DNA from 2 places in the Telluria sp. RB2R28 genome. Region 1 is predicted to be linked to the other one. Evidence: riboswitches for the same ligand, from Rfam matches in the RefSeq annotation. Region 1 holds a riboswitch; the other holds the start of a gene.

What was found. A riboswitch is a leader RNA that binds a small molecule or an ion and turns the genes downstream of it on or off. The one in region 1 is predicted to bind thiamine pyrophosphate.
Region 2: it holds a riboswitch for thiamine pyrophosphate, as region 1 does, so the genes downstream of both, thiC (phosphomethylpyrimidine synthase ThiC) here and AC56LV_RS09310 (TonB-dependent siderophore receptor) in region 1, are expected to answer to the same signal.

The regions. Positions count from the first base shown of each region.
Region 1 is NZ_JCASIK010000002.1:382,846-387,220, forward strand. It holds gene AC56LV_RS09290 (MFS transporter) at 1-171, shown strand, start outside; gene AC56LV_RS09295 (glutathione S-transferase) at 177-890, opposite strand; gene AC56LV_RS09300 (hypothetical protein) at 984-1,325, opposite strand; gene AC56LV_RS09305 (DUF535 family protein) at 1,632-2,405, shown strand; TPP riboswitch at 2,462-2,559, shown strand; gene AC56LV_RS09310 (TonB-dependent siderophore receptor) at 2,643-4,375, shown strand, end outside.
Region 2 is NZ_JCASIK010000005.1:90,267-94,641, forward strand. It holds gene AC56LV_RS18630 (hypothetical protein) at 1-1,725, shown strand, start outside; gene AC56LV_RS18635 (hypothetical protein) at 1,860-2,153, shown strand; TPP riboswitch at 2,210-2,322, shown strand; gene thiC (phosphomethylpyrimidine synthase ThiC) at 2,400-4,325, shown strand; gene thiS (sulfur carrier protein ThiS) at 4,326-4,375, shown strand, end outside.

The DNA of each region.
Region 1 (4,375 bases):
GCTTGGGGCGGTGGCCTGATTGTCGCGCACCTCGGCCTGATGGCCACGCCGTGGATCGGCGCGCTGGTGGTCGTGGGCGCCCTGCTGCTCACGACGCTGGCCGGGTGGCTTGACCGGCGCGACGGCGTGCCTGCGAGAGGCATGACCACCGCAACGGTCGCGCTGCACTGACCTGCTTACGCGTCCAGCTCGGGATAGCGGCGGAAGATGCCGTCCTGGTTGAACGGAATGCGGCGCGGCGATGCCAGGTAGGCCGCGATCTTCGGCCGCGCCGCCACCCGGTCGCGCAGGCCGGTGAGCTCGGGATGCTCCTGCTCGACCTTCTTCATCGCGTTGGGGAATGCATAGCGCAAGCCTTCGATGACCTGGAACAGCGACAGGTCGGCGTAACTCACGCGCTCGCCCAGCAGGTAGTCGCGCGGCTCGGGATTGGCCAGCAGCCGCGCAAAATAGGCCATGAACTTGGGGATGCGCGTCTCGACAAAATCGGCCGCGCGGCGCTTGGCCTCGGGTTTCTGGTCTTCGTAGTACAGCATCGAGGCGATCGGGTGATGCGTGTCGTGCGCCTCGGTGACCAGGTCGGCGATCGTCAATTGCAGCTGGTGGACCCAGAGCCGGCCAGGTTCGGTGCGTGGCGCCAGGCCATGCTGTTCGCCCAGGTACAGCAGGATGTTGGCCACCTGGCCGATGGTCTGCTCACCGGCTTTCAGGAATGGCGGGGCAAAGGAAGGATGGTCGCCGACTTCGAGCGCGGACATCAGCAGATCGACACCGCCATCGCGGCGCGCCACGTCGACGTAATCGGCGCCCGCTTCTTCCAGCGCCAGTCGTACGAATTCGCCGCGGCCCTGGATTGACGGCCAGTAAAACAGTTCGTAGGGATGCACCATGATTGTTTTTCCTGTTGATGGAGAAAAGTCATGGTAGACCGAACAGGAAGGCCGGGAAGCACGGTACGCCGGCCATGCGGACTTTGCCTGTCTTCAGGCGACGGCGCACCACCGTTTGGCGATCGTTGGCGGCAGGTTGAAATGCTTGGCCGTTTCTGCAATCGAGGCCTTGTTTTCTTTCTTCCATGCCGAGACCTGGCTGGCGTTCGGCCTTTGCGGACTGCCCGTGCTGTCCTTGTCCTTGCCCTTGGCCGTCCTGGCTGGCGCAGCGCGCGATGCCTGGCCGACGACGCGACTGGACGCCGTGCGGTGCATGCTGCGGGACTGCGCCATGTCCGCAGCGGTGCTTGCTGCTGACACGCCATCTTCGACAGATTCTTTCCCGGTCACAGGGCCCTGCGCGAGGGCGCCTTCTGGCGGCTGGTTGTGCGTCATGGATGTTCTTTCGTGCTGATAAATAAGTGCCGCCATTATGACCTGCTCCCGATGGCAAGCGGGTATTCGCGGCGGTCAACGTGACGCGACAAGCGTGGCGCGCCACAGACATGGACCGATTGTGGCTATTGAGCAACGCCGTCCAGGGGGATGAACCTCGTTAGCAGGGCGACTGCCCCCAATCCTGTTGGTTCCTGACGAATCATTACACTTTCTCCAAGCACACGTTGGCAATCGGGAACATAATTGCACTGAGGAACTAATTTAATAAAGTTCGACCATCACTTTCTGTCCAATGGAGCGCCCATGATCATCGCGCGATTGACCCAACGCTGGCACGCCCTGCGCCACTGGCGCGCGCACCAGTCCCTCGATTCCCACGCCCGCTTCGAGGAGACGACCTTCAACCGGACGTACCGGGATGCGGTGCATGGCAGCGCCGGCCTGATACTGTGGCAGCACGATGGCGAGCATGGGCACTTCGCGCTGCAACTGCGCACGGCGCAGCGCGACGATTTGCAGAATGGGTTGACCTTGACGCTGCTCGCCAATGACGCAGTGTTGCACCGCCTGTCCTGGACCTGGACCGACGGTGCGCAGCTCGCGCTTCCGGTGGCGAGCGTGCCGCTGGTGACCCACAACGCCGGCCTGTGGCGCAATGCCGGCCCGGCCTTCGATGCGTTCGAACGCGCCTTCCCGAACAACTCGCCCAGCTTCTTTGCGTTTGCCGCCCTGCAGGGCGCGGCGCAGGCGCTGGGCATCGACCGCGTGCTCGCGCTGCGCGCCACCGCGCATCCAGCCTACCAAGCAGACCAGCACGCGACCTTCGAGAGCGGCTACGATGGCTTCTGGCGCATTCTCGGCGGCGCCGAATACGATGCGCGCCACTACCAGATCACGCTGCCGTTCTACCTCAAGCCACTGGCCGACATGCCATCGAAGCACCGCAAGCGCGCCGCCCAGCGCCGCGAACAATGGCGCGCGATTGCCGAAGCCGCCCACAGCGCGCTGCTGCGCTGCATGGCGTCGGTCCCGTCGCCCGCCGCCGTCACCAACGCCCGCACCATCGCACAAGCCTGACACGGCCACGACGCTTGCCAGATTCACCACGGCGGTCAAGCGCCGTGCTACACTCGCGCCTTCGCTAGGGGTCCTGGAACGTTGTTCCGGGTGAGACATACCCTTCGTACCTGATCTGGATAATGCCAGCGAAGGAAAGCGCAAAGCAGCCCTCCCGTTCGTTTGCCCTTCCCCCACGTTGGCTCCGGCTTGATTTCAAAGCGGCGCGCCTTCGTGGCGCGCAAACACGAGCACACCATGACCTTCACTCTGAAGCACCCAGTCCTTGCCTGCGCCATCGTGCAGGCCTTCGTTGTCACGCCTGCTGCATTTGCGCAGGACGCCATCCCCTCGGTCGTCGTCACCAGCAGCAAATGGATCGCGCTCGACCGCGCCAGCGTCGGCGGCTTCGCCGAAACGCAGCTGCTCGACGCGCCGGCGTCGATTACCTCGATCGGCCAGGGCCAGATGCAGGACCTGTCGATCCGCAGCGTCAGCGATGCGAGCCGCTACGATGCCTCGATCGGCGACGCCTACAATGCCATCGGCTACGCCGAACAATTCTCGGTGCGCGGCTTCACGCTGGACAACGCGACCAGCTACCGCAAGGACATGATCGCGATCTCGGGCGACACGCAGATCCCGCTCGAGAACAAGGAGCGCATCGAAGTCCTGCGCGGCCTGGCGGGCCTTCAGGCCGGCGTCGCGGCGCCCGGCGGCATGCTCAACTTCGTCACCAAGCGCCCGACCAATGCGCCGCTGCGCTCGGCCACCGTCGAAGTGCGCGAACGCGGCACCGTGTACGGCGCGGTCGACCTGGGCGGACGCTTCGCCGACCGCCGTTTCGGCTACCGCATCAATGCCGCTGCCGAAGACCTGAAATCGTATGTGCGCGGCGCCGACGGCGAGCGCCAGTTCATCTCGGCCGCCTTCGACTGGCAGATGTCGCCCGATGCGCTGTTCCAGATCGACGTCGACCACCAGCACAAGGCGCAGGTCACCGCCCCCGGCTACCAGCTGCTGCGCAACGAAGTCCTGCCCACCGGGATCTCGGCGAAAACGCTGCTCAACGACCAGCCATGGACGCGCCCCGTCGACACCGACAGCAGCAACCTTGGCCTGCGCTTCGAGTACCGCATCAGCGACACCTGGACCGCGACCGTCAACGCCAACAAGCACTGGTTCAAGCGCGACGACTTCACCGCGTTCCCGTACGGCTGCAGCAACGAGGGCGACGGCTACTATCCGGGCTACTGCTCCAATGGCGACTATGACGTGTATGACTTCCAGAGCACCGGCGAGCGCAAGACACCATGGGGCGCGCAAGCGATGCTACAGGGCCGCTTCGACACGGGCGCGGTGCGCCACGCGTTGACGATCGGCAGCGCTTACGCCGAACGCCACGACAGCTTCGGCGAATACGTCTACGACTACGTCGGCTCGAGCAATATCTGGCAGAACCAGATCGTGCCGCCGGTGGACAGCAGCCGCGTGACCGGTCCGGTGATGGAACGCCGCGCGACGGAAGAGCGTTCGCTGTTCGTGCAGGACATCCTGACCCTGTCACCGGACTGGACGCTGCACGCCGGTGTGCGCTACGTCCAGCTCAAGCTCGATGCGCTGGAAGAAATCGACCAGGCACGCGTTAAATCGAAAGACTCGTTCGCACTGCCGAACGTGGCGCTCGTGTATGCGCCGGCGCCGGACTGGCGCGTCTACGGCTCGATCAGCCATGGCCTGCAATACGGCGGCATCGCCCCGATGGAGACGGTCAACCAGAACACGGTGCTCTCGCCGAGCCGCTCGAAGCAGTTCGAGTTTGGCGTCAAGCGCAATGTGAACGAGCAGCTGGCATTGTCGGGCGCCGTGTTTGAAATCACCCAGGGCCTTGAGTACACGAATGCCGCCAACGTCTTCGTGCGCGCGGGCGAGCAGACGCACCGCGGCGTCGAGCTGTCGGCCCAGGGCCGCGCCCTGCCCGGCCTGAACTA
Region 2 (4,375 bases), on a different contig from region 1:
GTGGTCGACAGCCCGACCGTCACGGTGTCGACCACCCGCATCATCGTCAAGGGTATGGGCCGCTTCACGTTCGCGGCCGGGGCGCCGGTAATCCAGGTGACGATCCCGCGCGTCAACATCTTCCAGTCACAGGCCGCGGCCACGCTGCAGTTCTTCACGGTTAACAATACGCCGGGCGCTTCCTACCATTGCTCATTCTCGTCACTGCATTTCCGCACGGTGCGCATCGAAACCGACAGCGTGTCCGACGTGACGACGACGCCCTTTACGAGTTACAACACGGGCGCGCTGCCTTCGGGCGGCAGCGCCCGCACGGTCAACGTGGTCAGCGCCTTTGGCGAAGCGGGCATCGGCATGGTGCCCACCGCCGGCAACAATGTCATCGATGTCGGCGCGGCCGGGGCCAATGCCACCTGGAGCAATGCCGAGCTGCACGCGTCGATGCAGCAGCATTTTTCCCTGTGGGGCGACCTGCAGCAGTGGTGCGTATGGCAGCTGGTGGCGCAGCAGCATGACCTGGGCACGGGCCTGTACGGCATCATGTTCGACCAGCAGGGCAAGCAGCGCCAGGGCTGCGCCGTGTTTCATGCCGGAATCGGCGGTGCCACGGCCGAGCAACACCGGCTGCAGCTCTACACCTACGTGCACGAACTGGGGCATTGCTTCAACCTGATGCACTCGTGGCAGAAATCGTATGCCAATCCACCCAAGCCGAACCGTCCCGAAGCGCTGTCGTGGATGAACTACCCGTGGTACTACCCGAATGGCAACGCGCCCGGCTTCTGGAGCAGCTTCGACTTCCGCTTCGACGACGAAGAGCTGATCCACCTGCGCCACGGTTTCCGCAACGACGTCATCATGGGCGGCAACAGCTTCACGAGTGGCGCCTCGCTTGGCCGCGACGTGATGGCCGATCCGATCTCGGACGAATCCGGCCTGGTGCTCGATATATCGACCCACCAGCGCAGCTTCGCGCTTGGCGAGCCGGTGGTGCTTGGGCTCAAGCTACGCGCCACTGACACGCGCGGGCGCCGCGCCCATACCTGGCTGCATCCGAACTATGGGCTGGTGAAGATCATGATCGAACAACCTGGCGGCCGGCTCTGCGGCTACGAGCCGATGATCGACCACCTGGTGGGCGAACGCCAGACGATGCTCGGGGTGGACAACCCGGTCCAGGACAGCGCCTATATCGGCTATGGCAAGGATGGCTTCTATTTTGGCCAGCCGGGCCAGTACCGGGTGCGGGCCGCGTATGCGGCGCTCGACGGATCGCAAGTGCTGTCCGATATCCTGACGGTGCACGTGCGCTATCCGGTCAGTACTGACGACAATGTGCTGGCCGACCTGTTCATGGGCGAAGACCAGGGCGCGCTGTTGTATCTGCAGGGGTCGGACAACACCACGCTGCGCTCGGGTAACGCTGCCTTTGACGAGGTCCTCGACCGCTTCGGCGCGCATCCGATGGCCGCCTATGTGCGCATGGTCAAGGGCGTCAATGCCGCCCGCGCGTTCAAGACAGTGAACGCGGGCGAGGGCAAGCCGCTGTTCGTGCGCGCAGCGCGTCTCGACGAGAGCGCCGCATTGCTCTCGAGCGTCGCCCAGGCCAAGGTACTCGATCCGGTGTCCCAGGGCGAGTTGCTTACTTTGCTGGCCACCGTTCAGGGCGGTCCTGCGGCGACCGGCGCGACCGGGCCGGGGGCGCGGCCGCACCGTAAGGCATGACCCATGCTGGAGCGCGGGGGATACGCCGGACACTTGGGCTGGCCGTGCTGGCGTTACTCTGTTCCGGACAAGCCTGCTCTGTATGCGGCTTGTCCGGCAAACCTGTTGCAGTCAATGGAAAGGCGAGGCAAGCGATGACGTTACGCGTGAGGTTGGGCGAGGGCTTTCAAGACAATACGGTCAGCGTGCGGGTCGACGGCAAGCAGGTCTATGACCGGCCGAACGTGAGTACCGACCTGACGATTTCGCGTGCGGATTCGTTCGATGTGGCGGTCGACAGGCCCAGCGTGCAGCTCGAGGTGGCCGTGCAGGGCGGGCCGACGGTGCGCCGTGCGGTCGAGCCGGCGCAGACGCCGTTCGTCGAAGTGCGTTTCATCGACGGCGCCTTGCATGTGCTGCCGTTGCCGGCCGAGCCGCCGATGTTGTAACCATGATGCCCATTCAATATTTGTTCGGCTATAATCCACCCGCTGCCATCACTGGCAGCAAACGCTAGGGGTCCTGCGCGTCGTTGCTTTTACAACGATGCGTGGGTGAGAAATACCCTCCGAACCTGATCTGGATAATGCCAGCGAAGGGAAGCAGCCGATTCGTGCGGCCGTGCGCAGTCTTGCGCTCGACCTTGCCGCACCCGGTAACTCCTTTGCTGGCTCTCATGCACGCAAGGGAGCCACATGAACGCACCTCCGAAGTCTTCGCAATTGTTCGACGCCGCCACCGCCACGGTGGACCAGGCAGCTATCGCATCGCTACCAAACTCCCGCAAGGTCTACATCGAAGGCAGCCGGCCCGATATCCGCGTGCCGATGCGCGCGATCAGCCAGTCGGCCACGTCCGACAGCTTTGGCGGCGAACCCAATCCGCCGCTGTTCGTCTACGACACGTCGGGGCCATACACCGAACCCGCCACCGCAATCGATATCCGCAGCGGCCTGGCGCCAATGCGCCAACCGTGGATCGATGGGCGCGGCGATACCGAGCAACTGGCCGGGCCATCATCGCAGTATGGTCAGCAGCGGCTGAACGATCCGGCCTTGACCGCGCTGCGCTTCGACCTGCAGCGCGCGCCGCGCCGCGCCAAGAGCGGCGCGAACGTCACGCAGATGCACTACGCGCGTCAGGGCATCATTACGCCTGAAATGGAATTCATCGCGCTGCGCGAAAACATGCAGCGCAAGGAGTACATCGCGTCGCTGCATGCGTCCGGCCCGATGGGCAAGCGGGTCGCCGACCTGATGGGGCGCCAGCATCCTGGGCAGTCGTTCGGCGCCAGCATCCCGGCCGAGATCACGCCGGAATTCGTGCGCTCCGAAGTCGCGCGCGGGCGCGCCGTCATCCCGCTCAATATCAACCACCCCGAAATCGAGCCGATGATCATCGGCCGCAATTTCCTGGTCAAGGTCAATGCCAATATCGGCAATTCGGCAGTGACCTCGTCGATTGGCGAGGAAGTCGAAAAGATGACGTGGGCGATCCGCTGGGGCGCCGACACGGTGATGGACCTGTCCACCGGCAAGCACATCCACGAAACGCGCGAATGGATTCTCCGTAACAGCCCGGTCCCGATCGGCACGGTGCCGATCTACCAGGCGCTGGAAAAGGTCAATGGCAAGGCCGAGGACCTGACCTGGGAGATTTTCCGCGACACGCTGATCGAACAGGCCGAGCAGGGCGTCGACTACTTCACGATCCATGCCGGCGTGCTGCTGCGCTACGTGCCGATGACGGCCAATCGCCTGACGGGCATCGTCTCGCGCGGCGGCTCGATCATGGCCAAGTGGTGCCTGGCGCACCACCGCGAATCGTTCCTGTATACCCACTTCGAGGACATCTGCACCATCATGAAGGCGTACGACGTGACGTTCAGCCTGGGCGATGGCCTGCGCCCCGGCTCGATCTACGACGCCAATGACGAAGCGCAGCTGGCCGAACTGAAAACGCTGGGCGAACTCACGCAGATCGCGTGGAAGCACGATGTGCAGACGATCATCGAAGGCCCTGGCCACGTGCCGCTGCACCTGATCAAGGAAAACATGGACCTGCAGCTCGAGCAGTGCCATGAAGCGCCGTTCTACACGCTCGGGCCGCTCACGACCGATATCGCGCCCGGCTACGACCACATCACGTCCGGCATCGGCGCGGCCACGATCGGCTGGTATGGCACGGCGATGCTGTGCTACGTGACGCCCAAGGAGCACCTGGGCCTGCCCGACAAACAGGACGTCAAGGACGGCATCATCACCTATAAAATCGCCGCCCACGCGGCCGACCTGGCCAAGGGGCATCCGGGCGCGCAGCTGCGCGACAACGCGCTGTCCAAGGCACGCTTCGAGTTTCGCTGGGACGACCAGTTCAACCTGGGGCTCGATCCCGACAAGGCGCGCGAATTCCACGACGAGACGCTGCCCAAGGATTCGGCCAAGGTGGCCCATTTCTGCTCGATGTGCGGCCCGCATTTCTGCTCGATGAAGATCACGCAGGAAGTACGCGCCTACGCCGCTGCCAATGGCGTGCAGGGCGAGACGGCCCTGCAGCAGGGGATGCAGGAAAAAGCGATCGAGTTCGTGCGCGACGGCGCCCGGCTGTACCGGGAGGTCTGAATGACGTCCATCGAAGTCAATGGCGCGCCGTGCGGCGTGCCGCCGGGCCA